DNA from 3 places in the Streptomyces sp. NPDC093085 genome. Region 2 is predicted to be linked to each of the others. Evidence: riboswitches for the same ligand, from Rfam matches in the RefSeq annotation. Region 2 holds a riboswitch; each other region holds the start of a gene.
The links. Region 2 has a riboswitch for S-adenosylmethionine ahead of AB0O07_RS07825 (ABC transporter substrate-binding protein). Riboswitches for the same ligand answer to the same signal wherever they lie in the genome.
Positions count from the first base shown of each region.

Region 1 (10,379 bases), on a different contig from region 2:
GTCAAGACCTTCACCTGGCTCCAGGGCCTCGTCGGGGCCGGGCTGACCGGCCCGGTCAAGCCGGGCGACCTGGACCGGGCGACCGCGTTCAAGGCGTTCACCAGCGGCCAGGTCGGCATGCTGAACGGGCACCCGACGCTGATGAAGGAGGCGGTGAAGCGCGGCGTCAAGGTCGGCATGGTGCCGCTGCCGGGGCCGAACGGCGGGGCGAAGTCGTCGGTGGGTGTCGCGGACTGGGTCATGGCGTTCAAGCAGAACGGCCACCGGAGCGAGATCGGCAAGTTCCTGAACTTCGCGTACGAGGACAAGAACGTCCTGGACTTCGCCGGCCAGTACGACCTGCTGCCGGTCACCTACAGCGCCAACGAGGCGATGCTCGCGGACCCGGAGCACCAGGACCTGAAGACGTTCCTGACGGCGCTGCCCGACTCGGAGCTCTTCCCGTACGGCAAGAACTCGTGGTCGTCGGTGAGCGAGAGCTTCAAGAAGAACATCGGCAAGGCGGTCGAACCGGGCGCGAGCCCCGAGGCGGTCCTGTCCCAGATAGCGAAGGACGCGTCGGCGGCGGAGGCCGCCGAGTAACGTGGAACGACCATGACCACCACCCCACCGCCCGCCAGCACCCCCGGGGCGCCCGAAGCGCCCGGCGCTCCGGAAGTGGCCGAGGCTTCAGAAGCGGCCGAGGCTTCAGACGCGTCCGGTGTCCCGGGGACGCCCGGTCTCTCCGCCCGGGATCGTGCCGTGCTCGCCGTGGAGCGGCGCGGCTGGCCGGGGCCCGGGGCCAAGGAGCGGGAGATCCGCGAACGCCTCGGGCTCTCCCCGACCCGCTACTACCAGCTCCTCAACGCACTGCTGGACGACCCGAGAGCCGCCGAGCACGACCCCGTCACGGTGAACCGGCTCCGCCGCGTACGGGCGGCCCGCCGAGAGCGCTGGTAGCGGCCCTGGTCCACGGCCCGCACGGCCCACGGCCCAGCCGCTCGACCACGCGCCCCTCCCCACCCCGCCCCGCTAGGGTCGACCCCATGGCCACCCAACCGAACTCCCTCCCGAACTCCCTCCCGCAGCCCGCCACCCCCGCCGGAGCCGAGGGCCTGGCCGCGCTCCTCGCCCGCCCCGCCCGCGCCGTCGTCGCGCTCGACTTCGACGGCACGCTCGCCGAGATCGTCCCCGACCCCGAACAGGCCCGCGCCCACCCCCGCGTCCTCCCCGCCCTCACCGCGCTCGCTCCGCGCCTCGCCTCCCTCGTGGTGATCACGGGGCGCCCGGCGGAGGTGGCGGTACGGTACGGCGGCTTCGCCGGGGTACCGGGCCTGGAACACCTCGTCGTCCTCGGCCACTACGGCGCCGAGCGCTGGGACGCCGTCTCCGGTACGGTCCACGCCCCCGTCCCGCACGAGGGCGTCGCCGCCGTCCGCGCCGAACTCCCCGGATTCCTCGCCGGCTCCGGCGCCCCGTCCGGCACCTGGATCGAGGAGAAGGGCCGCGCGGTCGCCGTCCACACCCGCCGCGCCGCCGAACCCCAGGCTGCCTTCGAGGCCCTGCGCGCCCCCCTCACCGCCCTCGCCGCCCGCCACGGCCTGATCGTCGAACCGGGCCGCCTGGTCCTGGAACTCCGCCCCCCGGGCGTCGACAAGGGCGCCGCGCTGCTCTCGTACGTCCGCGAGGTGGACGCCGAGACGGTCCTGTACGCCGGCGACGACCTGGGCGACCTCCCCGCCTACGCCGCCGTCGAGAGCCTCCGCGCCGAGGGCCACCCGGGCCTCCTGGTCGCCAGCGGCACCGAGGTCCCCGACCTCACCACCCGAGCCGACCTCACCCTCCCGGGCCCGGCCGCCCTCGCCGACTTCCTCGCCGCCCTCGTACCGGCGATGCGCTGACCGTGGTTTCCGCCGCGCCTCGGCCCCGTGCCGCGCCTCAGCCCCGTACCCCCCGCAGCGCGTTCAGCTGGTCCAGGAACCAGCGCTGCGGGGGAAGGGCCGTCGCGGCTTCCGCCAGGCGTTTCGCGCGGGCGGTGCGGTCGGGGGCGGGGAGGGTCAGGGCCTCGTGGAGGGCGGTGGCGGTGGCGGTGATGTCGTACGGGTTGATCACCAGCGCGTCCCCGCCCAGCTCGGCGCAGGCGCCCGCCTCCCGGGAGAGGACCAGGGCGCAGCCGCGCTCGGAGAGGACCGGGATCTCCTTCGCGACCAGGTTCATGCCGTCCCTGATGGGGTTGACCAGCGCCACGTCCGCCAGCCGGTACGCGGCCAGCGAGCGGGCGAAGTCGTCCTGGACATGGAGGACGACCGGGGTCCAGCCGGGGGTGGACAGCTCGGTGTTGATCTCCGTGGCGACCCGTTCGACCTCCGCCGTGTATGCGCGGTAGATCTCCAGGTCCTGCCGGGAGGGGTAGGCGAACGCCACATGGACCACGCGCTCGCGCCATTCGGGGTGGTCGGTCAGGAGCTGCCGGTACGCGTGCAGACCGCGCACGATGTTCTTGGAGAGCTCCGTACGGTCCACCCGGACGATCGTCTTCCGGTCGGTCCCCTCCGGGGTCCTGCCGATCTGCTCGCGCAGCGCCGCCATCCGCTCGGCCACATCGGGGCGGTGCGCGCGCTCGCGCAGGAAGTCGCCGTCCGCGCCGAGCCCGTGCACCGCGAGGGCGGTACGGCCGCCGGCCGGGCCCGGGGGCTGCCCTTCGCCGCCGTGGGGGTAGGTGAGGTACGTGTCCCCCGTGGCCTCCCCCGCCGGTCCCGTTGTCGTCAGGCCGCGCCCGGCCAGCACCGCCTCGGCGCACTCCCGGAACGCGTCCGCCCACCGCCGGGTCAGGAACCCCAGCCGGTCCGCCCCGAGCATGCCCAGCAGCAGCCGCTCGGCGATGTCGTCGGGGAGCAGCCGGAAGTACGCGGCCGGGGCCCAGGGCGTGTGCGAGAAGTGGCCGATCCGCAGGTCGGGCCGGAGCGCCCGGAGCAGCCCGGGGACGAGCGCCAGGTGGTAGTCCTGCACCAGCACCGCCGCGCCCTCGGCGGCCTCCTCCGCCAGCGCCTCGGCGAAGGCGCGGTTGTACGCCTCGTACGCGGCCCAGCGCGCCCGGAACTCCGGGCCGAAGGACGGCTCCAGCGGGGTCTGGTAGAGCATGTGGTGGACGAACCAGAGGGTGGAGTTCGCGATGTCGTTGTACGCCGCCGCATAGACCCCCGGGTCGATGCCGAGCATCCGTACCCGCTGCCCGCCGGTGTCCGCCGGGTCGAGGCGGCCCCCCGTACCCCGGACGGCCTCCCGGTCGCCGTCGCCGAGGGCCGCGCAGACCCAGAGGGCGTCGTCACCGGAGCCGATCGCCGACAGGCCCGACACCAGCCCGCCGCCGCCCCGCTTGGCCACCAGGGCGCCGTCCGCGCCCCGGGTGTACGAGACGGGGCCCCGGTTGGACGCCACGAGCACGCGGGCAGCGGGAGCCGGCGGAGGGGTGGACGGTGCGGTCTCCATGCCGCGAAACCTAGCCCGTGCGGGAAACGCTCAAACGTACGGGACGTGTGATGTCCCCGGCTCCTGAGGGGCGCCTGCGTCCGGTCCCGGGCGGCCCCGTGCGAGGCCGCCCGGGACCCGGCGCAGGTCACGCCGCGCGGCGTGCCGGGTACTCGGCGATCTCCCGCATCGGCGGGCGCTCCTCCGTGTCCACCGGGTGTGTGTACGGTACGAAGCCGTCCGCGCCCCGTTCGAACTGGGTGAGCCGGGGCCGCGTCAACGGGCCCCGCTGGAGGCGGAGCTGGGCCGTCCGGTAGATCGCCGCGGCCATCCGCCCCAGCGCCCGGTCGTCCTGGTGGCGGTGGAGCCGTACCCCCACATCGACCTGGGCCAGCGCGTCGAGCCCCACCGTGTGCAGCGCGTCCACCAGCAGGCCCAGCTCCACCCCGTACCCCACCGGGAACGGCAGCCGCTCCAGCAGCGAGCGGCGGGCCGCGTACTCCCCGCCCAGCGGCTGGACGAAACCGGCCAGCCGGGGCCAGTGCAGATTGAGCAGCGGGCGCGCCACCAGCTCGGTCACCCGGCCGCCCTGCGCCGCGACGCCGGGGCCGCCGCCCCTGCCGGGTCCGCTGCCGGGACCCATGCCGGGGCCGCCGCCGGCGGCGGTTCCGTCGGGCGTCGGGTGCAGCGGGCGGTCGTACATCGCCTTCACGAAGTGCACCTCGGGGTCGGTGAGCAGCGGGCCCACGATCCCGGAGACGAAGTCCGGCGAGAACTCCCGCAGGTCCGCGTCGACGAAGCAGACGATGTCACCGCTGGTCACCAGGAGCGACCGCCAGAGCACCTCGCCCTTGCCGGGCAGCGCGGGCAGCCGGGGCAGGATCGCGTCCCGGTGGACCACCCGGGCGCCGGCCGCCGCGGCGACCTCGGCCGTACGGTCGGTGGAGCCGGAGTCGATCACCACCAGCTCGTCCACGAGCCGGATCCGCTCCATCAGCTCGCGCCGTATCACGCCGACGATCGCACCGACCGTGGCCTCCTCGTCGAGCGCGGGCAGGACCACGCTCACCGTGGCGCCGCGCGCCGCCTTCGCCGCCAGGAGCTGTTCGGGCGTACGGTCCGCCGCCGACCAGGAACGCCTGGTCAGCCACTGCTCCACCTCTTCCAGCACCCTGGACACTCCCCTGCTGTGCTTTCCTCGAAAGTGATCCATCTCGCGGTGCGGACGACTATCTCAACCCTCCGCACCTTCGGTTACAGTCTTGAACAAGGCCAGTGACCATCGCATGCCGGGGTGGCGCAGGCCGGACAGACACAACGCGACAGACGTGCGTGACAGACGTACGCGCCAGACATAAACGCACCGGATCCAGCTCCGGTCGCCATAGCGCTCATCCAGAGGGACAGAGGGAACGGCCCGTTGAAGTCCCGGCAACCCTCCCGCCGACCGCGAGGTCACGGTGGGGAAGGTGCCAATTCCGTCTCGTGGCGAAGTACGTCGCGAGGAAGATGAGGAGAAAGGGCCTCGCCATCATGGCTGTGCAGACCGTCCAGAGCGGAACCGACGCCACCGGAAACGGTACGGAAGCGGTCGGAAGCGGTACGGAAGCCGCCGGGAGCACCGGGAGCGCCGGAAACGCCACCATCGATCTCGGGCCCGCCACCGCGCTCTCCTGCCGCGAATGCGGCGAGCGCTTCGGCCTCGGCCCCATCTTCGCCTGTGTGAGCTGTTTCGGGCCGCTCGAAGTCGCGTACGACCTGCCGGGCGGGGACCCCGAGGAGCTGAAGAAGCGCATCGCCGAGGGCCCGGACAACATCTGGCGGTACGCGCCGCTGCTGCCCGTCCCCGCCGACGTCGCCGCCAAGCCGAGCCTCAACCCCGGGTTCACCAAGCTCGTCAAGGCCGACAACCTCGCCCGTGAGCTGGGCATCACCGGCTCGCTCCACATCAAGGACGACTCCGGCAACCCGACGCACTCCTTCAAGGACCGCGTCGTGGCCATCGCCGTCGAGGCGGCCCGCGCCTTCGGCTTCACCACCCTCTCCTGCTCCTCCACCGGCAACCTGGCCGGCGCCGTCGGCGCCGCCGCCGCCCGGGCCGGCTTCCGCTCCTGCGTCTTCATCCCGCACGACCTGGAGCAGGGCAAGGTCGTCATGGCCGCGGTGTACGGGGGCGACCTGGTCGGCATCGAGGGCACGTACGACGACGTCAACCGCTTCTGCTCGGAGCTGATCGGCGACCCGCTGGGCGAGGGCTGGGGCTTCGTCAACGTCAACCTGCGGCCGTACTACGGCGAGGGCTCCAAGACCCTCGCGTACGAGATCTGCGAGCAGCTCGGCTGGCGGCTGCCCGACCAGATCGTCATCCCGATCGCCTCCGGCTCCCAGCTCACGAAGATCGACAAGGGGCTGCGGGAACTGATCAAGCTCGGTCTGGTCGAGGACAGGCCGTACAAGATCTTCGGCGCCCAGGCCCAGGGGTGCTCGCCGGTCTCCACCGCCTTCAAGGCCGGGCACGACGTCGTACGGCCGCAGAAGCCGGACACCATCGCCAAGTCCCTGGCGATCGGCAACCCGGCCGACGGCCCGTATGTGCTGGACATCGCGCGGCGCACCGGCGGCGCGGTGGAGGACGTCGACGACGAGCAGGTCGTGGACGCCATCAAGCTGCTCGCGCGGACCGAGGGCATCTTCGCCGAGACCGCGGGCGGGGTGACCGTCGGCGTGACGAAGAAGCTCATCGAAACCGGTCTGCTCGACCCGTCGCTCACCACCGTCGTCCTCAACACCGGGGACGGGCTCAAGACGCTGGACGCCGTGGCCCCGACGACCGGCCCCTCCGCGACCATCCGCCCGAGCCTGGACGCGTTCCGCGCCGCGGGGCTCGCGGGTGCGGGTGGCGAGGGCGCGGCGGCGGGCTGACGGCCGTACGGTTGCCCGGAACTTTCCGTTCCGGGCGATCCGGAGGACTCGTACCCCCGTACGAGGGGCACGCTGTACGACGTTGTGCGCGTGCCACCTGATCGTCCGCTCTCCGCACGCAGACCCGCCCCACTTCGCAGAAAGGTTCACCACCATGAGCGTCAAGGTCCGTATCCCCACCATCCTCCGCACCTACACCGGTGGCCAGGCCGAGGTCCCCGCGGAGGGCACGACCCTCTCCGAGGTCATCCAGTCGCTGGAGGCCAACCACCCGGGCATCTCGGGGCGGGTCCTGGACGACGACGGCAAGCTGCGCCGCTTCGTCAACGTGTACGTGAACGACGACGACGTCCGTTTCGAACAGGGCCTGGAGACCGCGACCCCGGCGGGCGCGGGCGTCTCCATCATCCCGGCGGTCGCCGGCGGCTGACGCGTGCCCGGGACGCCGTGATGTGCGTTCTGTGACGGAATCGGTCCTCTCCGCAAGAGAAGCGGAGGGGACCGTTCTACATGGTTGAGCACGGTAGAGTAGGGGAACGCCCTCCCCTTCCTCCCCTGTCGGCCGCTCGGAACGCGAGCGAGAACGCGACAAGATGAGGGCAAAGTCCTGGTGCCTTTCGCGGCGTACGTACGCTTTGCCCGGCCCGACTTGCCCCGGAGCGTGGTGTATTCAGCGCTATGCGTGTTCGGCCACGCCCAGATTTCTCGTCCGATTGACCTGTTGCAGAGGGCAGTTGGGCAGATACATTCAGCCGCGGTCGACGCGTTCCGGCGCGAAGTATGGCCCCCTGTAAGGGCCAGTAATAGGGGAGTTGGCATGGCTCAGGGCACCGTCAAGTGGTTCAACGCGGAGAAGGGCTACGGCTTCATCGCGGTCGACGGTGGTGCGGATGTATTCGTCCACTACAGCGCGATTCAGATGGACGGTTACCGCACCCTTGAAGAGGGTCAGCGAGTGGAGTTCGAGATCTCGCAGGGCCAGAAGGGTCCGCAGGCGGACATGGTCAAGCTCGCCGTCTGATCCCGGCGCGATCGGCCACCGACGCATCTGCACGCACTCACGCATGTGGGGCCCGCATCCGACACGGATGCGGGCCCCACATGCGTGTGCCCCCCTCAAGTAGACGCTTGCACTCTAAGGTGCCGAGTGCTAATTATTGGCGTTAGCACTCTCCGAGTGAGAGTGACAACTGAGGACCGGGTCGGTGAGGCCCCGAGGGCTGGTGGAGCAATGAACCACCGGCGCTCAGGCCGTCCGTCGCGGGCGCCAGCGCGGTCCGGAGCCTTCACCCCCGTCCGGGAGGACCACTTCACATGGCCAAGATCATCGCGTTCGACGAGGAGGCACGGCGCGGTCTTGAGCGCGGTATGAACCAGCTCGCCGACGCTGTCAAGGTCACCCTTGGCCCCAAGGGCCGCAACGTCGTCCTTGAGAAGAAGTGGGGCGCCCCCACGATCACCAACGATGGTGTCTCCATCGCCAAGGAGATCGAGCTTGAGGACCCGTACGAGAAGATCGGCGCCGAGCTGGTCAAGGAAGTAGCCAAGAAGACGGACGACGTCGCCGGTGACGGCACGACGACCGCCACCGTCCTCGCCCAGGCGCTCGTCCGCGAGGGCCTGCGCAACGTCGCGGCCGGCGCCAACCCGATGGCCCTCAAGCGCGGCATCGAGAAGGCCGTCGAGGCCGTCTCCGGCGCCCTGCTGGAGCAGGCCAAGGACGTGGAGACCAAGGAGCAGATCGCTTCGACCGCCTCCATCTCCGCCGCCGACACCCAGATCGGCGAGCTGATCGCCGAGGCCATGGACAAGGTCGGCAAGGAAGGCGTCATCACCGTCGAGGAGTCGCAGACCTTCGGCCTTGAGCTTGAGCTCACCGAGGGCATGCGCTTCGACAAGGGCTACATCTCGGCGTACTTCGCCACGGACATGGAGCGTATGGAGGCGTCGCTCGACGACCCGTACATCCTGATCGCCAACTCCAAGATCGGCAGTGTGAAGGACCTCCTTCCCCTGCTGGAGAAGGTCATCCAGTCCGGCAAGCCGCTCCTGATCATCGCCGAGGACGTCGAGGGCGAGGCCCTGTCGACCCTGGTCGTCAACAAGCTCAAGGGCACCTTCAAGTCCGTCGCCGTCAAGGCCCCGGGCTTCGGTGACCGCCGCAAGGCGATGCTGAACGACATCGCCATCCTCACCGGCGGCACGGTCATCTCCGAGGAGGTCGGCCTCAAGCTGGAGAACGCCGGTCTCGACCTGCTCGGCCGCGCCCGCAACGTCACCATCACCAAGGACGAGACGACCATCGTCGACGGTGGCGGCGACAGCGAGCAGGTCGCGGGCCGCGTGGCCCAGATCCGCGCCGAGATCGAGAACAGCGACTCGGACTACGACCGCGAGAAGCTCCAGGAGCGCCTGGCGAAGCTGGCCGGCGGCGTGGCCGTCATCAAGGCCGGTGCCGCGACCGAGGTCGAGCTCAAGGAGCGCAAGCACCGCATCGAGGACGCGGTGCGCAACGCCAAGGCCGCCGTCGAGGAGGGCATCGTCGCCGGTGGTGGCGTGGCCCTGCTCCAGGCGTCCTCGGTCTTCGAGAAGCTGGAGCTGACCGGCGACGAGGCGACCGGCGCGCAGGCCGTCAAGCTCGCGCTGGAGGCCCCGCTCAAGCAGATCGCCGTCAACGGTGGCCTTGAGGGCGGCGTCGTCGTCGAGAAGGTCCGCAACCTGGCGGTCGGCCACGGCCTGAACGCCGCGTCCGGCGAGTACGTCGACATGATCGCCGAGGGCATCATCGACCCGGCGAAGGTCACGCGCTCCGCGCTCCAGAACGCCGCGTCGATCGCCGCGCTGTTCCTCACCACCGAGGCCGTCATCGCCGACAAGCCGGAGAAGGCCGGCGCGGCCCCGGCCGGCGGCGGCATGCCGGGCGGTGACATGGACTTCTGATCCCCTCGCGGATCAACCGTCCTGACCGACCGGGGGCGGCACCCCTCATCACGGATGAGGGGTGCCGCCCCCGGGCTTTTCCGTGGACGGCGACGGTAAGGATGTGCCCGGTCCACGACACCTAAAGGGTGTGGAGACGTTGAAGACCGGGAGCGACCGTGACCGCGCCGCGCGGTTCACGGCCTTGTATGTTCGTGACCACCCGCGTGTGTTCGCCTTCGTGCACCGGAGGTCGGGGGAGCGGGCGGCGGCCGAGGAGCTGACCGCCGAGGTGTTCCGTACCGCCGATGCGCGTCAAAACCCTGATCAGGAACGCCAATCCGGTCCCGCCCCCGAAGCCCGGAGCGCTCTCCCCCCGCGCCGCCGCCGAACTGGCCGCGCTGGCCGGGCAGGCGGAGAGTCCGGCCGGTGGGCGGTCCGGCGGGCAGGGCGACCGGGGGGCGGACCGGCCCCGTACGACCGTGGTGGCCGGCCGTCCGTCCCTGCGTGGCTTCCTGCTGACCGCCGCCGCGTGCGGGGTCGCCGTCGTCGTCGGGGGCGCCGCCCTCCTGCTGGCCCCGGGCGGTCCGGCCGACTTCGCGGACACCGGGGGCGGGCCCGGCCAGATCGTCATCGACCAGCCGTACTACGAGACCACGGCGCGGCTGGAGGGCGCCGCGCGGGTGATCGTACGGGTGGAGCTCGGCCCCGGCCGCGCCGAGAACCCCGATGACCCCGAGGGCACCGGCGGGCTGCCCATGACCGTCGCGGCGGCGCGGGTGGTGGCGACCGGGAAGGGCACGGTCCCGGGCCGCTCGATCGAGGTGGCGTACATGACCCCCGGCACGGGACCCGAGACCCCCGGTCTCACGGCGGGCCGGGAGTACGTCCTGCTGCTGAAGGAGGACGACGACGGGCGCTATGGCCTCGTGAACACCACCCAGGGGTGGTACGGCATCGATGCCACCGGCCGGCGGGCGGTCCCCGGGAAGGAGAACGGCGTGGCCCTGTCGCCCGGGGTCCTCAAGGCGCTCCGCCTCACGGAGTAGGAGAGGCGGGGCGTCACGGAGAACACCCCGTGACGCCCCGCC
Region 1 is NZ_JBFBFB010000005.1:232,429-242,807, reverse strand. It holds gene AB0O07_RS17585 (extracellular solute-binding protein) at 1-582, shown strand, start outside; gene AB0O07_RS17580 (DUF3263 domain-containing protein) at 595-939, shown strand; gene otsB (trehalose-phosphatase) at 1,026-1,880, shown strand; gene AB0O07_RS17570 (trehalose-6-phosphate synthase) at 1,918-3,468, opposite strand; gene AB0O07_RS17565 (glucosyl-3-phosphoglycerate synthase) at 3,596-4,618, opposite strand; SAM riboswitch class I at 4,836-4,963, shown strand; gene thrC (threonine synthase) at 4,957-6,369, shown strand; gene AB0O07_RS17555 (ubiquitin-like small modifier protein 1) at 6,524-6,799, shown strand; gene AB0O07_RS17550 (cold-shock protein) at 7,187-7,390, shown strand; gene groL (chaperonin GroEL) at 7,684-9,309, shown strand; gene AB0O07_RS17540 (hypothetical protein) at 9,597-10,337, shown strand.
Region 1: it holds a riboswitch for S-adenosylmethionine, as region 2 does, so the genes downstream of both, thrC (threonine synthase) here and AB0O07_RS07825 (ABC transporter substrate-binding protein) in region 2, are expected to answer to the same signal.

Region 2 (10,379 bases):
GGTGAGCGAGAACCCGTCGAGCGGATAGCCGTTGGGATCCGAGGCGTGGAAGCTCAGCGCGAGGACACGGACGAGCGGGACGATGAAGAGGGCCAGCAGGAAGACCAGGACCGGGGTGACGGGCCAGAGCCCACGCGTCCGGCGCGGCGCCCGGGCGGCGGGCGCGGTCATCCGGACGTCGCCTCCTTCGCGGGCGCTGTCTCCGCCGTGGCCTTCGCGGTGCCGAGGAGGATGACGTCGTCGGGGCCCCAGCCGAAGGTGACGCGGGCGCCGACCGCCGGGGGCTCCCCGGCGGTCCTGGCGTTGAGCGCGACGCCCTCGGCGACGACGATCTGGGCCTGCCAGGCCTCGCCGGTGAAGGCGCGGTAGCCGACGATGCCGGTGCCGCGCGCGTCGTCCGGCACGGCGTCGGTCTCCGGCGCGCCGTCCGGAACGCCGTCGGCGGCGTCCGCCCCGGCGGCCCGGAGGGTGACGCGTTCCGGGCGTACGGCGAGGGTGACCTGTTCGCCTTCGGGCAGCGCGGTCAGGCCGGTGGCCAGCCGTACCGTCCCCAGGTCGAGGGAGCCGTCGGCGCCGCCGGTGCCCGCCAGGATGTTGGCCGCGCCGATGAACTCGGCGACGAAGCGGGTGGCGGGGGTCCGGTAGACCTCGGTGGGGGTGCCGAGCTGTTCGACCCGGCCGCCGTTCATCACGGCGATCCGGTCGGAGAGCGACATCGCCTCTTCCTGGTCGTGGGTGACGAAGACCATGGTGATGCCGAGGCGCTGCTGGAGTTCGCGGAGCTCCACCCGCATCTCCCGGCGCAGCTTGGCGTCGAGGTTGGAGAGCGGTTCGTCGAGGAGGAGCACGGCGGGCCGGGTGGCCAGCGCGCGGGCCACGGCGACCCGCTGCTGCTGGCCGCCGGAGAGCTGGCGGGGCCGTCGGTCCGCGTACGCCTCCAGGCCGACGAGGCGGAGCGACTCGGCGACGCGTTCGTCCCGCTCGGCACGGTCGGTGCGGCGCACCTTGAGGCCGTACGCGACATTGTCGGCGACGGTCATGTGCGGGAAGAGCGCGTAGTTCTGGAAGACCAGGCCGAGCCCCCTGCGGTGGGTGGGCACGTCGGTGAGGTCCGTACCGTCCAGGGTGATCCGGCCGGCGGTGGGCGTGACGAACCCGGCCAGGCTGTTGAGCAGGGTCGTCTTGCCGCAGCCGCTGGGGCCGAGGACGGAGAGGAACTCGCCGCGCCGGATCGAGAGCCGGTCGACGTCGAGGATGCGCTGTCCCTCGTATCCGGCGGCGAGGCCCTCGATCTCGATGTGCGCGGCTCCGGGGCCGGCCCCGTCGGTCCCGGCCCCGGCTCCCGTCTCGTCGGTCCCGGTCACTTGAAGATCTGGTTCCACCGCTGCTGCCATTCGTTCAGCTTGGGGGTCGCCGTCTTGTAGTCGACCCAGGTGAACGTCTTGTAGACGTCCTCGCCGTACTTGACCTTCTTCTTGAAGTCGGGGCTGTAGTCGATGTGGTCGTTGCCCGCGCCGTAGAAGGTGCCCTCGGCGAACGGCTTCTGGTACTGGGCCGCGCTGAGGTAGTTCAGGAAGGTGTAGGCGGCCTTGGTGTGGGCGCTGCCCTTGGGTACGTAGTACGAGGTCAGCGCGCCGACGGCGCCGGAGGCGGGGTAGCTGAAGCCGATCGGCTGGCCCTCCTGGGCCATGGCGAAGGCGCGGCCGTCCCAGAAGGGCACGATCCAGGCGTCGCCGTTCTGGAGGACGGTGGAGACGGAGCCCGCGTCGGCCGGGTAGGCGGAGACGCACCCCTTCAGCTCGGCGAGCTTCTTGAACGCCTTGTCGACATCGGCCGGATTGGAGAGCTTGCCGCCGTCCTGGGAGACCAGCGCGGAGAAGAACTCCAGGCCGGCGTTGTAGGTCAGCGGGGGCAGCGCGACATGGCCGCAGTACTTCTTGTCGAAGATGTCGGTCCAGTCCTCGGGCGCCTGCTTGATCTTGTCGGTGCGGTAGAGCAGGCCGTTGGAGCCGGTGGTCAGCGGGACGCCGTAGGAGGCGCCGTCGATGGTGGACTGCTGGGTGAGGACCGGGTCGAGCTGTTTCCAGTGGGTGAGGTCGCCGGTCTTGAGCGGCTGGAGGAGCCCGCCGCCGACGGCCTGGTGGAGGGAGCCGGGGGTGAGGGCGACGACGTCGAAGGGCGCGTCCTTGCCGCCCGCGGCGCGCAGCTTGGTCAGCCAGGCCGAGTCGGCGCCGTAGACCAGGTTCACCTTGATGCCGGTGTCCTTCTCGAACGGTGCCACGAAGGACTTCTTGAAGAGCTCGCCCCAGGGGCCCGCGAACGCCGTGACGGTGATCGTCTCGCCCTTGGAGCCGGATTCCCCGGAGCCGGAGCCGGAGCCGCCGGTGTCGACGCTGCACCCGGCGACGGCGGCCAGGACGGCGGTGGCCGAGGCGGTGGCGAGCAGGGCGCGTCGCCCGCGTGGGCGCGAGAGGGCAGGTCTCATGAGGGCTGGACTCCTCGGTGCGGGGTGGCGTGCGTACGGCGCGCCGGCCCGTGGGTGGTGGTTCGCCGGCCGCGCTTCGGGCGGGCAGACGGGGCGGGGCACCGTGACGACGTGCCGTACGGCATCGCGTCCGCTGTCATCTTGTGCTCCCGTCACAGGTACTGGACCTGGGTGACAGGTCCGCGCTTGCTCCCCGGCACATCGGCGTGCTGGTGGAGCCGTGTCATCACCCGGGGCACCCCACCGCAGAAGGAGGGTTGCCGCCCAGCAAGCCGGGGCTTGTCGCTGGGTCTCGTGACAAGGGAAAAGGTAACACTCTGTGGCTATGGTCTGAAGATGGGATGGATCACATGAAGATCACATCCGGATCACGGGACGGGGCGGCCCGCCCGGGCGCCGGACCGGCGGGCCGGCCGGGGCCGCCGGGCCGGCCCGCCGCCGGGGCCGGACAGGGATGAACGGAGATGAACGGAGGTGACAGGGCGTCACATCGCGAGGGGCCGTGACGCTCTGTCGCGGTAGGGGCGGCGGTGCCCGGCCCGGCGGCCCCGGCCGCGCGAGCGCGGTCGTTCCGAGGCCGTCCGAGGCCCTTCGAGGCGGAGAGCGCGGTCACTTCGGGGCGTAGACCACGCCGAGCTTGTCGATCTCGTCGCCGGAGCGGCCGGTGAAGCCGACGATGCGCCACCCCGCCGGGGCGGTGAAGGTCACCGTGTCGGAGGTCGCGGTCCCGGCGGCGACGGTGCGGCCCGCGTCCGTGGTGAACGCGGCGGAGAAGATCCGGGTACGGCCGTCCTTCTGGCCCTGGGAGAGCTTGACCGAGGTGAGGTTCTCCCCGGCGGCCAGGGTGAGCGTGGCCGCGGTGCCGCCCGTACCGCCGTGGCTCAGGACCGTACCGCCGTCGAGGGCGAGGGCGACGGAGTCGAGCCGGGCGGCGCCGCGCAGGGTGAGGGTGCGGGGCGCCGGGGTGGCCGGGAGGAGCCGGGCGTCGTTGAAGGCGGTGCCGTGCGGGCCGCCGAAGAAGTCGGAGGCGCGCCGGTCGGCCGGGAGCGACCACCTGAGGTCGACGGCGTGCGGGTAGTGGTCGGAGAGGTGCTTGCCCGCGGGGTCGAGGAAGGCTCGCCACTGGTTGGCGTACCCGGTGGCGTCGAGGCCGACCAGCGGGCCGCCCCGGTAGAGGACCTTGTCGACGACCTCGCAGGTGTCGGTGGGCGCGACCGTGTCGCAGACCAGCGCGTCGCTGCCGAGGGCCGGGGCCGAGCCGCCGCGTACCAGCTTCACCCAGGCGTCGGTGAGGCCGTTCTCCTCGACGAGGGTGCGGATGTTGTCGCCGGTGCGGGTGTAGCGGGTGTTGGTGTCGCCCATGACGATGACGGCGTTGCCCGCGCTGTAGGTCCGGATGAAGGAGGAGAGCTGGGTGATGTTGGCGCGCCGGGCGGCGAGCGCGGCGTCCGTGGTGTCGGCGTTGGTGTGGACGTTGTAGAGGTCGACGAAGACGCCCTCGGCGAGCCGGACCCGGGCGAGCGAGAAGCCCTTCGGGGTGAGGCAGTCGGTGCCGGTGCAGTTGTTCCAGCGGACCCGCTCGAAGTCCTCGAAGGGGTGGTCGGAGAGGGTGTTGAGGCCGTCGCCGAAGGCCGCGCCGCCGCTGGTGGGGGTGCGGTACGGGTGGGTGTCGTTGGCGTACAGCGAGGCGTGGTAGTTGAAGTCCTCCTGGACGTTGACGACGGCGTACGGGCCCAGCCGCTGCCCGATGAGCGGGGTGTTGACCTCGGGGTTGCTCTGGCCGAGCCCGAGCGGGAGCCCGGCGATGTTGTACGTGAGGACCTTGAGCGTGCCGGAGTCGGCGGCCTGCGGCGCGGTGGCCGCCACGGCGGGCGTGGCCGGGGCGGCGAGGCCGGTGAGGGCGAGCGCGCCGGCGGCGAGGACACCGGCCAGTGCGCGGAGGGGGGATCGCATGGGGGCCTTCCGGGGAGGGGAACGGGGCGGGGAGGTGCCGGGGGCGGCGAACGGGGGTGCGTGGGGCGGGCGGTGCGCCGGTGGTACGCGTAACAGGGGTACGGGCGTGGCACGGTGGCGCCGGAGAGGGGTGCCCGTACTCCACGGCCTTACTCCACGGCCGTACTCCACACTCCGAGGCCGCACTCCACTGCCGTACTCCACGACCGTACTCCGCCGCGCCCCATCATCTACCGGCAAGTAGCTTGAAACGCAAGAGAGTTGGTTGTTCCCGCTGCCGGTTCACGGGAAGGGCGGGGCCCGCCGCGCGGCCGTCGCCCCGTGCTCACCCCCGCATCGCCCGGTGTTCATGTCCTCCGCCGACGCTCTCACTCACCACCTCCGTCACAACGGCGACAACCGGACATCGGACACAGGAGTCTCCATGGGCCACGGGCACCACCACCCGCACTCGCACGATCACTCCCACGCCCACTCCCCCGAGGAGAACGGCGCGCTGCCGCCCGCGCTCGACACCTCGGTGCCCGATGAGGCCCTGACCCCCGCCCAGCTCTCCCGCCGCTCCATGCTCCGCCGTACCGGACTGCTCGGCGCCGGGCTCGCGGCGGGCAGTGTGGTGGGCGGCGCGGCGGCCACGCCCGCGTTCGCCTCCGGCGGCAACGGCGGCAACGGCCTGCCGGGCGGCGGCTCGCACTCCGCGCGCCTGGGCGGTTTCCTCTGGCTCTCCGGTGACCACCACATCCACACGCAGTACAGCAGCGACGGCAAGTACCGGGTCGCCGACCAGGTCCGCCAGGGCGCCCGGCACGGCCTGGACTGGATGGTCATCACCGACCACGGCAGCGAGACGCACGCCAAGATCGGTGTGGAGAAGGTCAATCCTGACATCAAGGCGGCCCGCGCCGCGTACGAGGACACGCTGGTCTTCCAGGGCCTTGAGTGGAACATCCCGGCCGCCGAGCACGGCACGGTCTTCGTCCACCCGGGCCGTAACGAGGTCGCGGTCCTCAAGGAGTTCGAGAACTCCTTCGACGGCTCGGTGCGGAAGGCGTCCGACTCCACCCCGGCCAACGAGGCGCTCGCCATCGCCGGGCTCTCCTTCCTCTCCGAGCAGGTCAGGCGCCGCAAGGTGGACGACGCGCTGATGCTCGCCAACCACCCCTCGCGCAAGGGCATCGACTCGCCGCACGAGATCCGCGCCTGGCGCGACGCCACCCCCCGGGACCACCAGATCGCCGTCGGCTTCGAGGGCGCGCCGGGCCACCAGGCCGCCGGGATCGCCGCGCCGACGGGCATGGGCGCCGGGCGCGGCCTGTACGACGGCTCCCCGGGCGCCGGCTCCTTCGCGGGTTACCCGCTGGAGAGCTACCGCACCTGGGGCGGGTTCGACTGGATGACCGCCACCGTGGGCGGGCTGTGGGACAGCCTGCTCGCCGAGGGCCGGCCGTGGTGGATCACCGCCAACTCGGACTCGCACAACGTCTACGCGGACACCGCCGAGCGCGGCGGCCCGGACTCCGACTTCACGGCCAACGGCAAGCACACCGACCCGGTCTACCGGGGCGGACTCGACCTCACCGAGGGCGACTTCTGGCCGGGCCAGTACAGCCGTACGCATGTGGGCGCGGCGCGCTTCTCGTACGCGGCGGTCATGGACGGCATCCGCGCGGGCCGGGTCTGGGTCGACCACGGCGGCCTGGTCAGCGGCCTCGACGCGCGGCTCGCGGGCGGCGGCCGGTGGGCCACACTGGGCGGCTCGCTCCACGTGCGCCGGGGTACGGATGTGACGCTGACCGTCGACGTGGCGCTGGCCAACGGCGCCAACTGGGCGCAGTACGTGCCGAAGCTGGCCCGGGTGGATGTCATCCAGGGCGAGGTGACGGGCCCGGTGAAGGACAAGGACACGTTCACCGCGCCGACCGCCAAGGTCGTCTCCTCGTACGAGGTCAACAAGTCGGCGGGTACGGTCCGGCTCACCTACAAGCTGGGCCGGGTGGACCGTCCGCTCTACGTCCGGCTGCGCGGCACGGACGGCAACCGCTCGGCCGTCGGCGCGCGGGGCGCTGCGGTCGACCCGGCGGGTCCGGCGCTGGACGTGGTCGGCGACGCCGACCCCTGGCGCGACCTGTGGTTCTACTCCAACCCGATCTGGGTGCTGCCCGCATGACGCTCGCTCCGGCGACGGTGATCGGCGTCGACGCGGCCACCCCCGGCCTCGCCGACGCCGATCACCTGGCCCGGGTGGTGGCCGGCGCGCTCTCCCTGCCGGACGGCGCGTCGGTCGGTACGCACGCGGTACGGGAGGGGGTGCCGCATCTGGCGCTCTCGGTCACCCTGCCGGACGGGGCGGCGGCGGAGGGGGCGTGGCGGGCACTGACGGGGCAGGCGGCCGGGCCGGACGGGCCGGATGTGCCCGGGGCCGATGTGCCCGGGGCCGGGGCCCACGCCCTGGCGGCCGATGTGCTCGGGGCCGGGCCCGTGGGGTTCGCCTTCGGCGGGCTGCGCGCGGGGCCCGAAGCGCTGGCGGCGGGCGCTGCGCACGCGGCGGCGGAACGGGCCTCCGGCGCGGGGCGCGCGGTGCTCTTCCCGGGCGCGGACGCGCTCACCGGCACGGTGGAGGTGGCCGGGGTGGTCGCCGGGTCCGCCGTGGACGAGGTCGTCCTGCTGGGCGGGGCCGGGAGTCCCGGGCCGGCCCGCCGGGTGATGACCCGGGACCACGTACGGCCCGAGTGGCGGGCGGGGCGGCTGGTGCTGACGGTGATGGAGGCGGTGGGCGGGGTCCTGGTCCCCTTCGAGGTCCCGGATCCGACACCTTGCTGCGCCGACCACTGACGGCACTGACCGCACGGCAGGCAGGGCCGGCACGGCGGAGACGGCCGGCGCGTGACCGGGACCCGGGAGTCCTCAGCCGTTCCGGTAGAGCCGGGTGAGGAGTTCGATGGCGGCGCCGGTGGCGGGGTGCGGGGCACCCTGCCACCAGGCGAGGCGTACGGCGATGGGCTCGGCGTCCCGGACCGGACGGTAGACGACCCCGGGGCGGGGGTACTGGTCGCGGGTGGACTCCGCGGTCACCCCCACGCAGCGGCCGGTGGCGACGACGGTGAGCCAGTCGTCGATCTCCTGGGTGAACTCGACCTCGGGGCGGGACTCCGGGGGCCACATCTCCACCGTGGTGGTGCCGGTCCTCCGGTCGACCAGCAGCGTACGGTCCGCGAGGTCGGCGAGACGGACCGAGCGGCGCCCGGCGAGCGGGTCGTCCGCGGCCAGTGCGCAGTACCGCCGCTCCAGGCCGACGATGGCGGAGTCGAACCGCCGGTCCCCGTCGAGCGGCCGGCGGACGACGGCGAGATCGCAGGCGCCCTCGGCGAGCCCCGCGGTGGCCGAGTTGGTCCGTACGAGCTGGAGCCGGACCTCGGGGCGCGTCGCGGACCAGCGGCGCTGGAAGGCCACGGTGTGCCGACCCAGCGCCGACCAGGCGTAGCCGACCCGGAGCCGGGTGTGGCCCGAGGTGGCCTCCGCGACCAGATCGGCCATTTCGGCGAGGACCCGGCGGGCGTGCGCCGCGACCCGCACTCCGGTGGCGGTCGGGGCGAGTTCGCGGGTGGTACGGCGGATGAGCGGCACCCCGAGTTCGCGTTCCAGGGCGGCGAGCTGCCGGGAGACGGCGGGCTGGGAGAGGCCCAGTTCGGCGGCGGCGCCGGTGAAGCTGCCCTCGTCGATGATGGCGACGAGACAGCGGAGCTGCCGCAGCTCCACGTCCGCCGCGGCCCCGGCCGTCCCGCTCGTCCTGTCACCCATGGCGCTGTCCCCCATGGCGTTGCTCATACTCATGCGGGCTCCGCATAAATGGTCTCGTTCATTCATTTTACGTAAGAGACGGGCGGGCGGACGATCGGTTCATGTCGTCAGCAGCAGCAACCACCACCGCCACCCGGCTCTCCGGTATCGCGGCGATGCTCGGCAGCGGTCTCTCCAACCAGACGGGCGCCGCCATCGGCGCGCTCGCCTTCCCCGTGCTGGGTCCGGTGGGCGTGGTGGCCGTGCGCCAGTACGTCGCGGCGGCCCTGCTGCTCGCCGTCGGCCGGCCCCGGTTCCGTACCTTCACCCGGCGCCAGTGGTGGCCGGTGCTGCTGCTCGCGGTGGTGTTCGCGACGATGAACCTGTCGCTGTACAGCGCCGTCGACCGGATCGGGCTGGGGCTCGCGGTCACCCTGGAGTTCTGCGGGCCGCTCGCCATCGCGCTGGCCTCCTCGCGCCGCCGGGCCGACGTGGGGTGCGCGGTGCTCGCGGTCGCGGGGGTGGCGGCGCTGATGCGCCCCAGGCCGACCACCGACTACCTCGGGATCGGCCTGGGGCTGCTCGCCGCCGCCTGCTGGGCCTCGTACATCCTGCTCAACCGGACGGTGGGGCGGCGGATACCGGGCACTCAGGGCGCGGCGGCGGCCGCCGGGGTCTCCGGGCTGCTCTTCCTGCCGGTCGGGGTGGTCCTCGCGGTGCGCCATCCGCCGACCCTGGGCGCGGTGGGGTGCGCGGTGGCGGCGGGGGTGCTCTCCTCGGCGGTGCCGATGCTCGCCGACCTGTTCACGCTCCGGCGGGTGCCGGCCCGGCTGTTCGGGCTCTTCATGAGCGTCAATCCGGTGCTGGCCGCGGTGGTCGGCGGGGTGGTGCTGGGGCAGGCCCCGGACGCGGTGGAGTGGGCGAGCATCGGCGCGATCGTCCTCGCCAACGCGCTCAGCCTGCTCACCGCTCCCCGGACCCCGCGGGCTCCGGCGCCGGCTCCGACGCCGCCGGAGGGGCGGGTTCCGGGGCGGGAGCCGTATCCGGCCGGGCCCGGCGGCCCGTGTGGTGGAAGAGCAGGTTGAGCAGGAAGGCCGTGAGGGTGGCGCTGGTGATGGCGCTGCCCGCGATGATCTGGAACCAGCCGGGGAAGGAGTGGTAGATCGTCGGGGCGGCGACCGGGAGCATCCCGACGCCGATCGAGACGGCCACGATCAGCAGGTTGTCCGTGCCGTCGAACTCCACCTTCCGCAGGGTGTTGATGCCCACGGCCGTGACGGTGGCGAACATGACAAGCCCCGCCGCGCCGACCACCGGGCCCGGCAGGGAGGCGACGACCTCGCCGAGCTTGGGGACCAGGCCGAGCAGGATCAGGAACCCGCCGGCCGCGGCGGCGACGTACCGGCTCCGTACCTTCGTCATCCCGACCAGGCCCACGTTCTGGGCGAAGACGGTGTCCAGGAAGCCGTTCATCACGCCGCCGAGCACCCCGGAGACTCCGTCGGCGGCCAGCCCCTTGGCGAGGTCGCGGGAGGTGACCGGGCGGCCCGTCATCTCCCCGACGGCGAGCATGTCGGCGGTGGACTCGGTGAAGGTCACCAGCATCACCACGCACATCGAGATGACGGCGGCGACGGGGAACTCCGGGGCGCCGAAGTGGAAGGGCGCCGCGACCCCGAACCAGTCGGCGTTCCCCACGGTGGAGAAGTCGGTCAGCCCCATGACCACCGCGACGGCGGTGCCGCCGACCAGTCCGAGCAGCACCCCGAGCTGGGCGAGGAAGCCGCGTCCGAAGCGTCCCACGACCACGATGAAGAGGACGATCCCGGCGGCCAGCGCGAGATGGCCGGGCGCCGCGTAGTCGGGGGCCGTGGGGTCCTGGCCGGCTATCAGCCCGGCGGCGACCCCGATCAGCGAGAGCCCGATGACGATGATGACGGAGCCGCTGACCAGCGGCGGGAAGAACCGTACGGCGCGGGCGAACGGCACGGCGACCAGCAGGCCGAAGATCCCGGCCGCGATCATCGACCCGTACACGGCCTGCATGCCGTACTCGCCGGCGATCAGGATCATCGGGGTGACGGCGGTGAACGTGGCGCCCGCGACGACCGGCAGCCGCACCCCGAGGAAGCGGCCCACGCCGAGCGCCTGGAGCAGCGTGATC
Region 2 is NZ_JBFBFB010000002.1:254,354-264,732, forward strand. It holds gene AB0O07_RS07815 (ABC transporter permease) at 1-171, opposite strand, end outside; gene AB0O07_RS07820 (ABC transporter ATP-binding protein) at 168-1,364, opposite strand; gene AB0O07_RS07825 (ABC transporter substrate-binding protein) at 1,361-2,485, opposite strand; SAM riboswitch class IV at 2,663-2,785, opposite strand; gene AB0O07_RS07830 (jacalin-like lectin) at 3,095-4,438, opposite strand; gene AB0O07_RS07835 (PHP domain-containing protein) at 4,863-6,605, shown strand; gene AB0O07_RS07840 (hypothetical protein) at 6,602-7,270, shown strand; gene AB0O07_RS07845 (LysR family transcriptional regulator) at 7,343-8,236, opposite strand; gene AB0O07_RS07850 (EamA family transporter) at 8,338-9,300, shown strand; partial or broken gene AB0O07_RS07855 (nucleobase:cation symporter-2 family protein) at 9,344-10,379, opposite strand, start outside.

Region 3 (10,379 bases), on a different contig from region 2:
GCGATCTCCATACGACCGCTATACGCGCGAAAGCCGCTTCAGCAGCAGCGCGGAGGCGACCGGACGCGCCCCCGCCCGCGCCACCCCGTCCGCGACCTCCCGGTCGGTGGAGGCCACCACCACGGGCCGGCCCGGCGGCTCCGCCCGTACGAGCTGCCGGATCAGCTCGTCCGCCGTCACCCCCGGCTTCGAGAAGAGCACCCGCACCCCGCGCGGCGGCGCCAGCAGCACCGGAGCGGCCAGCTCCGCCCCGTCGAAGACACAGGTCATCTCCGCGCCCGTCTGCGCCGCGAGCATCGCGAGCCCGCCCAGCAGCCGCAGCCGCTGCTTCTCCAGCGGCATCGTGGGATACCCGGTCTTGGTCACGTTGTAGCCGTCCACGATCAGATGCGCCTGAGGCAGCGCCAGCAACTGATCGAGCAGTGCCGGATCCATTTCGGAGAGCGCACGCGCCGCCACATCCTTGGGCGACATCCGCCCCGGCCGCTCCGCGTCGACCAGATCGGCGGGCCGGCTCGCCGCGGGCGGCAGCGCCAGCTCCCGCCGGAGCCCCTGGGCCGACTCCAGCACCGTGTCGAGCAGCAGCCGCAGCCGCATGTCCTCGACCGAGCGCCCCTCCCGGGCCGCCCGGCGGCTCGCCTCCACCGCCGACTCCGCCTCCGCGAGCCGCGCCCTGATGCGCCGGGTCTCGCTCTCCGCCGCCGAGAGCTGCGCCGCGCTCTCGGCCCGGAACGCCTCGGCCTCCGCCCGCACCCGGCGCAGCGCCGCCTCGCCGCGCTTCACATCGCTCTGGGCGCTGCGCAGCTTGCGGTGGAGCGCCTCGCCCTCCTTGCGGGCGGCCTCCAGCTCGGCACGGAGCCGCTCCGTCTCGCTCTTCGTCTGGGACCTGGCGGCGGCCAGCTCGGCGCCGAGCCGCTCCAGCTCGCGCCGGGCCTCCTCGTCGGCGCGCTCGGCGTCGGCACGCTGTGCCTCCTCCCCGGCGGCGGCGACGAGCTTCACCCATCCGGCGGGCCTGAGCACATACGCGGCGGCGGCCACGTCGACCGGGTCGGCGGCGGCCGGCGGCGACCCCGACTCCAGGGCCGACGCCAGCTCCGGCTGGGAGTGGACGATCCGCTCGCCGATCCGCTGCCGGAAGAGCGGGTCGCTCTCCAGCGCGGCGGCCATGGCATTGCCCGCGAATTTCGTACGCCTGTTCGGGGTGAAGCGCGCGTACTGCCGGAGCTGGGCCGGCAGCTCGGCGACGGTCAGTCCGCCGAACGCCTCCGACACCAGCGCGACGACCCGGCGCCGTACCCCTTCGGGGAGCGGTCGGTCGAGCGTCTCCGCGGCGTCACCGCCGGCCGTACCGGCCGGCTCAGCACCGCTCGCGGCCTGCTCCACGATCCGTCACCCCATTCACCCGTCAGGGGCGGCTCCGTCAGGAGCCGGCACCCGGCCTGTCCACCAGTTCGATCTGATCCACGGCGTTGCACCAGCGGCAGCGCACCGACTCGATGGTCTCACTGACCACCTCACGCTCCTCGATCCTGGACTCCCCGGCCAGGTCGAGATGGACGTACTCGACCACCTTCGACGAGCGCGTCACGTCGAACCGCGTCAGGTTGCCGCACAAGGTGCACCGCCACCGGGTGGCGGCCGTCGGCTGCGGAACCGTGGGAAGTACTGCCATCGTGGCGCCCTCTTTTCTTCGTTCCTATGCGGTGCCCCGCGATCCGGCGTCGAATCCGGGGCCGGGTCCGGCGTCGGATCCGGGCCGGGTCCGGCGCCCGACCGCGTACGGCATCCGGCAACCCTAAGGCCTCGGGGCTCTCCCCCGGCGCGGCGAGGCGGTCCACCCGGTCCTGTTGCGGTACGTACGCCATGCTCGGACCGTGATCAAAAGGCGTACGGCGTATGGAGCGCCCCTGGTGACCTACGGGCTGATCGCCCTGTGCTGTCTGGCCTTCCTGCTGAGCCCGGTCTCCGGATTCACGCACGCGTACGGCGGCGACGACGCGCTGCGGGCCACGCAGAGCGCCTATTTCGTCCGGTGGGGCGTCATCCCGGACGAGCTGACCCGTGCCGAGCCGAGGGGCCCTGCTCACCCCGTTCACCGCGCTCTTCGTGCACGGGAGCTGGCTCCACCTGCTGGGGAACATGCTCTTCCTGCATGTCTTCGGCGCCCTGACCGAGGAGCGGATGGGCCACGCCGCCTTCCTGCTCTTCTACCTTGCCACCGGGGCCTTCGCCCTGCTCGCGTACGCGCTCGCGAACGCCGGCTCGGGCCAGACGCTGGTGGGCGCTTCGGGCGCGATCTCCGGGGTGCTCGGCGCGTTCCTGTACCTCTTCCCCCGGGCCCGGGTCACCAGCCTCTTCCCGTTCCTCTTCTTCCTGCCGCTGCGCTTCCCCGCCTGGGCCGTGCTGCTCTTCTGGTTCGCGCTCCAGGGGGTGGCGGCGCGCGGCGCCGGAGCGGGGCCCGGTGTCGCCTATCTGGCGCACCTGGCCGGCTTCGCGACCGGGTTCCTCTACGCCTGGGGGCGGTACTGGCGTACCGATAGAGTGAAGGCCCAGTCAGGGGCCACCGAGGGAGAACGCCAACCGTGATCACCGCGATCGTGCTCATCAAGACCAGCGTGGACCGGATCCCCGAGATCGCCGAGTCGATCGCGGCGCTGGACAACGTCAGCGAGGTCTTCTCGGTGACGGGCCAGTACGACCTGATCGCCATGGTCCGGGTCGCCCGCCACGACGACCTGGCCGAGGTCATCCCCGGCCGGATCAGCAAGATCCCCGGCGTCGAGGCCACGGACACGCATGTCGCGTTCCGCACCTACTCCCAGCACGACCTGGAAGCGGCCTTCTCGATCGGCCTCGACTCCTAGGGACCTAGGGCCTGTCTGACAATTCCCGCCTGCCTCGCGACGCCATGCACGCACTCTCGCCGCACCGGGCCCTGACCCAAGTACGTCCAGTACGTGGGTCAGGGCCCGGCACACCGAGAGCACGCACCTGACGCCGCGAGGCCGCCCTCCGGGCGACGACGGGAATTGTCAGACAGGCCCTAGCCTCTCCACCGCCCTTACGGGCTTTACGGCTCTACGCGGCCGCTGCGTCCCGGTCCGGGACGCAGCGGCCGTCCTCCGTACGGTAGTTCCACCGCGCGCCGTCGCTCACCAGCTCGCGCACGGCCCGTACGAACCGCTCCACATGCTCGTCCGGGGTCCCCGCGCCGAAGCTGACCCGGATCGCGTTGAGCGAGCGCTCGCCCGGCTCGGCCTCCGGGGCTCCGCACTCCCCCGGCTCCTGCGGGTCGCCGTCGAGCAACGTCCTGACCAGCGGATGGGCACAGAACAGACCGTCCCGTACGCCGATGCCGTACTCCGCGGAGAGCGCGGCGGCGAAGTGCGAGCTGTTCCACCCCTCGACCACGAACGAGAGGACGCCCACCCGGGGCGCCTCGTCGCCGAAGAGCGAGAGCACCGTGACCTCGGGGATCGCGGCGAGCCCGGTACGCACCTCCGCGACCAGCCGCCGCTCCCGCGCGGCCAGCGCGTCGAAGCCCGCCTCGGTGAGCGCCTTGCAGGCCGAGGCGATCGCGTACACGCCGATGACATTGGGCGAGCCCGCCTCGTGCCGGGCGGCCGTGGTGTGCCAGTCGACGTCCACCCCGCCGTCGGTGCGCCGCGCCACCTTCCGGCTGGCGCCGCCGCCCGCGAGATACGGCTCGGCGTCCCGGAGCCAGTCGGCGCGGCCCGCGAGCACCCCGGAGCCGAACGGCGCGTAGAGCTTGTGCCCGGAGAAGGCGATCCAGTCGACGTCGAGGTCGGTGAGGTCCACGGCGTGGTGCGGGACGAGCTGGGCGGCGTCCAGCACGATCCGGGCACCGTGCGCGTGCGCGGCGGCGGCCAGCTCCCGTACCGGCCAGAGCTCACCGGTCACATTGGACGCGCCCGTCACACAGACCAGGGCGGGGTCCCCCTGGTCGCGGGCGGCGAGCGCGCGCTCCAGGGTGGCGACGGCCGCCTCCGGGGTGCGCGGCGCGTCGAGGTACGTCACCCGGGCGTCCCGCCAGGGCAGCAGGGAGGCGTGGTGCTCGGTCTCGAAGACGAAGACCTGGCAGCCGGCGGGGAGCGCGGAGGCGAGCAGGTTGAGCGAGTCGGTGGTCGACCGGGTGAAGACGACCTGGTCGTCGGCGCGGCAGCCGAGGAAGTCGGCGACGGTGCGGCGGCTGTTCTCGAAGAGGTCGGTGGAGAGCTGCGAGAGATAGCCGGCCCCGCGGTGCACGCTGCCGTAGTACGGGGCGTACGTGGCGACGTCGTCCCAGACCCGCTGGAGGGCGGGGGCGCTGGCGGCGTAGTCGAGGGCGGCGTAGGTGACCTCGCCGCCGGTGACGAGCGGGACGGTCACATCGCGCCCGAGCACCGGGAGCGGCGCTCCACAGGCGGGGTCGTCGGTGGCGGAGGAGGCAGCGGAGAAGGAAGCGGCGGAGGAGGCGGAGGCAGGAGCGGAGGCGGCGTTCGGGCGTACGGACATGGGGTGTCTCCCGGCGTGAATGTCGTAACGGCTTCAAGGACCCGCACGGCTCCGTAGCAGCATGACGGCATGGCCGCGTGACGGAAAGGGCGCGTGGTGCGGGGGTGGCCCCGGCACACGGAAGAGGCCCGTGCGGGGGCGTGTTGAAGGAGGGGCGTGAAGACGCCCTAGCGCATTCGCTTGCTCACGAGAGGCTCCCTTGAGGACCAGGACCCCAAAGGTGGAAGGGGTCCGCGCTTGCCGCGGACCTCGCTGCCCACGGCCTGGTCTTCACCCGGGGCACCCCGCCACGGACGGAGGGTTGCCGGACAGCGGGCCGGGGCCTTTGTCGCTGTCACTCATGACCTTGGCCGAGAGTATGGCACAGGGGCCCTGACCTCCCAAGCCGCTGTCCGCGATACGGGACGCGCCCGCTCCGGGACACCCGCGGTACGGCCCGGACCCGCGCCCCGTGCCCCACGGCAGAAGGGGCCGGGCGGGGGGGGGCCGCTCCCGGCCCCCGCCCGGCCCCTCCCGCACCCGGTCAGGCGTTGCTCGCCGCCACCCAGCGGGCCAGCGCCTCGCGCGCCGCGCCCGAGTCGATGGACTCCGCCGCCCGCGCGATCCCCGCCGTGAGCTGGGTCTCCAGCGGGTCGTCCGTCGGGTCGAGCGCCACCAGCGCCGCCGCCGAGTTGAGCAGCACCGCCTCCCGTACGGGCCCGGTCTCGCCCGCGAGGAGGCGGCGCGCGACATCCGCGTTGTACGAGGCGTCCGCGCCCCGCAGCGCCTCGACCGGCACCAGCGGCAGCCCGACGTCGCGCGGGTCGAAGGGCCGCTCGGTGACCTGCCCGTCCCGTACCGTCCACACCCGCGAGGTGGCCGTGGTGGTCAGCTCGTCGAGCCCGTCGTCGCCCCGGAAGACCAGCGCGGAGCTGCCCCGCTCGGCGAGCACCCCCGCCACGATCGGCGCCATCCGGGCGTCCGCCACCCCCACCGCCTGGGAGGCGACCCGGGCCGGGTTGGTGAGCGGGCCGAGGATGTTGAAGGTGGTCTGCGCGCCCAGTTCCTTGCGGGCCTTGGCCGCGTACCGCAGCGAGGGGTGGAACTTGACCGCGAAGCAGAAGGTGATGCCCGCCTCCTCGGCGACCTCGGCGACCCGCTCCGGCGTCAGCTCCAGATTGACGCCGAGCTTCTCCAGCACGTCGGAGGCGCCGCTCGCCGAGGACGAGGCCCGGTTGCCGTGCTTGACGACCTTGGCGCCCGTCCCCGCCACGACGATCGCGGACATCGTGGAGATGTTGACGGTCTTGGCGAGGTCGCCGCCGGTGCCGACGATGTCGACGGTGCGTCCGGGTACCTCGATGGTGCGGGCGTGCCCGTACATCGCGCGGACCAGCCCCGAGACCTCCTCGACGGTCTCGCCCTTCGCCCGCAGCGCCACCGCGAACCCGGCGATCTGCGCGTCGGTGGCCTCGCCGGTCATGATGCGGTCCATGGCCCAGGCGGTGTCGTCCGGGCCCAGGTCCTCGCCGCGCAGCAGGGAGTTGAGTACGCCCGGCCAGGTGCGGGCCGCCACGGTGTCGTCTCCGACGGGGGGAACAGCGTTCATGCTGGCTCCTGGGTGGTGTCTGGGACGGCTACGGGGTACGGGGGCCTCGTACGGCCGTGGTGATGGCGTACGGCCCGGCGGCAAGCCTATCGGCGGAGACGGCGCCCGTCGGCAGGGTGCCCGCACTGCGGACGCCGGTGCGCCCGGGGAGAGAGACACGGGTGTGACGGGGGTACGGAGCGGGAACAGGACCGGGTTCGGCCCCCGGCACGGGGACCCCGGGGAACGCCGAGGGCCCCGGCCGGCCTCCTCGCGGAGACCGGGCCGGGGCCCTCGGTGGTGGCGACCTGGTGAGGCCGGGGATCAGTGGTGGCCGTGGCCGCTGGTGATCTCCTTGTACTCCTCCGCGGTGGGCTTGGGCAGTTGGTTGTTCTCGCCGTAGTAGCCCTGGCTGAGCTTGACCCGCAGCCGCTCGACCGGCGACACCTTGCGGCGTACCCCGTTCTCGTCGGTCTCGGGGCCCAGCTCGGCGGGCCGGTACTGCTCGTGGGCGGTGAGCTTGTGCAGGTCGCCCTGGTCGAGCGGGGTGTGGACCTCGACGAACTCGCCGTGCGGCAGCCGCTTGATGACGCCGGACTCGCGTCCGTGCAGCACCTTCTCGGCGTCGCGCCGCTGGAGGCCGATGCAGATCCGCTTGGTGGCGATGAAGGTGAGCACCGGCACCGCGAAGAAGGCGATCCGGACGAACCAGGTGATCGCGTTGATCGACAGGTGGAAGTGGGTCGCCCACAGGTCGTTGCCGCCGCCGACGAGCAGGACGAAGTACCAGCTCAGCCAGGCCACACCGAAGGCCGTACGGGTCGGGGCGTTGCGCGGGCGGTCCAGCAGGTGGTGCTCGCGCTTGTCACCGGTGACCCAGGACTCGATGAACGGGTAGACCGCGATCGCGACCAGCACCAGCGGGAAGATGATCAGCGGGATGAAGACGCCCAGGACGAGGGTGTGTCCCCATACGTTGATCTCCCAGCCGGGCATCACCCGGATGAGGCCTTCGGAGAAGCCCATGTACCAGTCGGGCTGGGCGCCGGTGGAGACCTGGTCGGGCCGGTACGGTCCGAGCGCCCAGATCGGGTTGATCGTGGCGATCGCGGAGACGATCGCGATGACCCCGAAGACCAGGAAGAAGAAGCCCCCGGCCTTCGCCATGTAGACCGGCAGCAGCGGCATGCCGACGACATTGGTGTTGGTCTTGCCGGGACCCGCGAACTGGGTGTGCTTGTGGTAGAAGACCAGGATCAGGTGGGCCACCACCAGGCCCAGCATGATGCCGGGCAGCAGCAGGATGTGGACCGAGTAGAACCGGGCCACGAAGTCGCCGCCGGGGAACTCTCCGCCGAAGAGGAACATCGACAGGTACGTGCCCACGATCGGCACCGACAGGACCGCGCCCTGCATGAACCGCACCCCGGTGCCGGAGAGCAGGTCGTCCGGGAGCGAGTAGCCGGTGAACCCGGTGAACATGCCCAGGACGAAGAGGAGGAAGCCGAAGAGCCAGTTGACCTCGCGCGGCTTGCGGAAGGCGCCCGTGAAGAAGACGCGCATCATGTGGACCAGCATGGCCGCGAGGAAGATCAGCGCCGCCCAGTGGTGGATCTGCCGGATAAGCAGACCGCCGCGGATGTCGAAGCTGATGTTCAGGGTGGAGGCGAACGCCTCCGACATCATGACGCCCTGGAGCGGGACGTAACTGCCGTGGTACTCCACCTCGTTCATCGACGGGTGGAAGAACAGCGTCAGATACACACCCGTGAGGATGATGATGATGAAGCTGTAGAGGCAGATCTCCCCGAGCATGAAGGACCAGTGGTCCGGGAAGATCTTCCGCATGTTGGCCTTGGCGAGGCTGTAGATCCCCAGCCGGCCGTCGGCCCAGTCGGCCACGCGCTCGCCCGCGGGGGCCTTGCGCGCCGTCGTGTCCGTCGTGGCAGTGGTCGTCGTGGTACTCATCCGCGCTCCCAGAAGGCAGGGCCGACGGGCTCGGCGAAGTCGCCGAGTGCCTCAAGGTTGCCCTCCGCGTTCACGCCGATCCGCAACTGCGGCAGGGCGTGACCGGCCGGGCCGAAGATGACGCGCGCGCCGTCGGAGAGGTCGAAGGTGGACTGGTGGCACGGGCAGAGCACGTGGTGCGTCTGCTGCTCGTACAGGCTGATCGGGCACCCGACGTGGGTGCAGATCTTCGAGAACGCCACGATCCCCTGGTGGGACCAGTCCAGCTCGCGCTTGTCCTTGATCTCGTCCGGCTGGATCCGGACGATCATCAGGGCCGCCTTGGCGATCTCCTTCTGGAAGTCCTCGCTGTGCTCGTCGAGCCCCTCAGGCATCGCGAACGTCAGCGAGCCGGTGACGACGTCCTCGGGGCGGAGCGGCTCCATCGTGTTCATGTTGATGAGCTGCTTGCCCTTGGCCCACAGGGTGGAGCGGAGCTTGTTCTCGGGCAGCGGGCCCAGGTCGCGCAGGAGCACCACACCGGAGAGGGGTACGAGCGCCAGGGCGCCGAACATCGTGTTCCGGATCAGCTTCCGCCGGCCGATGCCGGACTCGGCGGCGCCCTGCGCGAAGTCCGCGAGGACCTTCGCCTTGACCTCGGGCGGCGCCTCGATCGGGTGCCGGTCGTCGGCGGTCTCGACGTCCGACATCAGCGTGCGGGCCCAGTGGACCGCGCCGGCGCCGATGCAGAACAGGGCGACACCGAGCGTCAGACCCAGCGCGAAGTGCAGGATGCTGACATGCCCGAACGGGAAGATGTAGACGATCTTGTCGACCGGGAAGGCGACGAAGGAGGCGATGAACGCCACCGTCGCCAGCATCGAGATCACGAACAGGAGGGCGACGTTGCGCTCGGAGCGCCGGGCGGCCCGCTCGTCGATGTCCTGGATCCGCGGTTTGTGGGCCGGCAGCCCCGGGTCCGCGAACGGATCGTCGGCGCGCTCCACCTCGCCGTGCGCGGTGTCGTGTCCGCCCGGCAGGTTCTCTTCGTGTGAATTCAGTTGGCTACTCATGACTTCTTGGCCTTAGCGGTGTGGGCAGCGACCCAGACGGCGACGGCGATCAGGGCGCCCAGTCCGAAGATCCAGGCGAACAGGCCCTCGCTGACGGGACCGAGGCCGCCGAGGGAGAGGCCGCCGGGGCTCGCGCTCTCGTCCCCGTTGACCGCCTTGACGTACGCGATGATGTCCCTCTTCTGCTGCTCCGGCATGGTGGAGTCGGGGAAGGACGGCATGTTCTGCGGGCCGGTCTGCATGGCCTCGTAGAGGTGCTTCGGGTCCACGCCCTCCAGGCTGGGGGCGGACTTGCCGTGCGTCAGCGCGCCGCCCTCACCGGTGAAGTTGTGGCACTGGGTGCAGTTGGTACGGAACAGTTCGCCGCCCTTGGCGATATCGGCGCCCGAGGGGTCGTACTGCTCCTTGGTCGGCTTGATCGGCCCGGCGCCGAGCGACGCGACGTACGCGGCGAGCTGGTCGATCTCCTTCTGGGAGTAGATGACCTTCTTCTTCGGTACCTGGGCGCCGGGCTGCTGGGCCGGCATCCGGCCGGTGCCGACCTGGAAGTCCACGGCGGCGGAGCCGACGCCGACCAGGCTCGGGCCGTCGGAGGATCCCTGACCGCCGACGCCGTGGCAGCTTGCGCAGCCCACGGTGTAGAGCTTCTTGCCCTCCTCGATGGCGAGGGACTGGGAGGTCTCGTCGGCCTGCGCCGTGCTCGCGGGCGCGAACGCGGCGTACAGCCCCCCGGTGGCCGCCAGCGCGAGGAGTAGGACGACGACCGCCGCCAGCGGATGGCGTCGTCGTGCGGAGAGCTTTTTCACGGATTACCCCGGTGTCAGGATCTTCTGCGTCGGTGCTTCTGGACTGTGTGCGGCGGGCGGCGCGCCTCAGGCGCGGCGTCCCCCTACTTGATCAGGTAGATCGTGGCGAAGAGGCCGATCCAGACGACATCGACGAAGTGCCAGTAGTAGGACACGACGATGGCGGCGGTGGCCTGTTCGTGGGTGAACCTCTTGGCCGCGTAGGTCCTGCCGAGGACGAACAGGAACGCGATCAGCCCCCCCGTCACATGCAGCCCGTGGAAGCCGGTGGTCAGGTAGAACACCGAGCCGTACGGGTCGGAGGAGAGCGAGATGCCGTCCACCTTGACCAGCTCGGTGTACTCCAGGACCTGGCCGCCGATGAAGATCGCGCCCATCACGAAGGTGACCACGAACCAGGCCCGCAGCTTCTTCACGTCACCGCGCTCGGCGGCGAAGACGCCGAGCTGGCAGGTGAGGGAGGAGAGCACG
Region 3 is NZ_JBFBFB010000003.1:306,675-317,053, forward strand. It holds gene AB0O07_RS12135 (NYN domain-containing protein) at 19-1,383, opposite strand; gene AB0O07_RS12140 (hypothetical protein) at 1,421-1,672, opposite strand; partial or broken gene AB0O07_RS12145 (rhomboid family intramembrane serine protease) at 1,875-2,586, shown strand; gene AB0O07_RS12150 (Lrp/AsnC ligand binding domain-containing protein) at 2,583-2,864, shown strand; gene AB0O07_RS12155 (aminotransferase class V-fold PLP-dependent enzyme) at 3,079-4,515, opposite strand; SAM riboswitch class IV at 4,744-4,861, opposite strand; gene trpD (anthranilate phosphoribosyltransferase) at 5,039-6,103, opposite strand; gene AB0O07_RS12165 (ubiquinol-cytochrome c reductase cytochrome b subunit) at 6,407-8,050, opposite strand; gene AB0O07_RS12170 (Rieske 2Fe-2S domain-containing protein) at 8,047-9,102, opposite strand; gene AB0O07_RS12175 (c-type cytochrome) at 9,099-9,908, opposite strand; gene AB0O07_RS12180 (heme-copper oxidase subunit III) at 9,992-10,379, opposite strand, start outside.
Region 3: it holds a riboswitch for S-adenosylmethionine, as region 2 does, so the genes downstream of both, AB0O07_RS12155 (aminotransferase class V-fold PLP-dependent enzyme) here and AB0O07_RS07825 (ABC transporter substrate-binding protein) in region 2, are expected to answer to the same signal.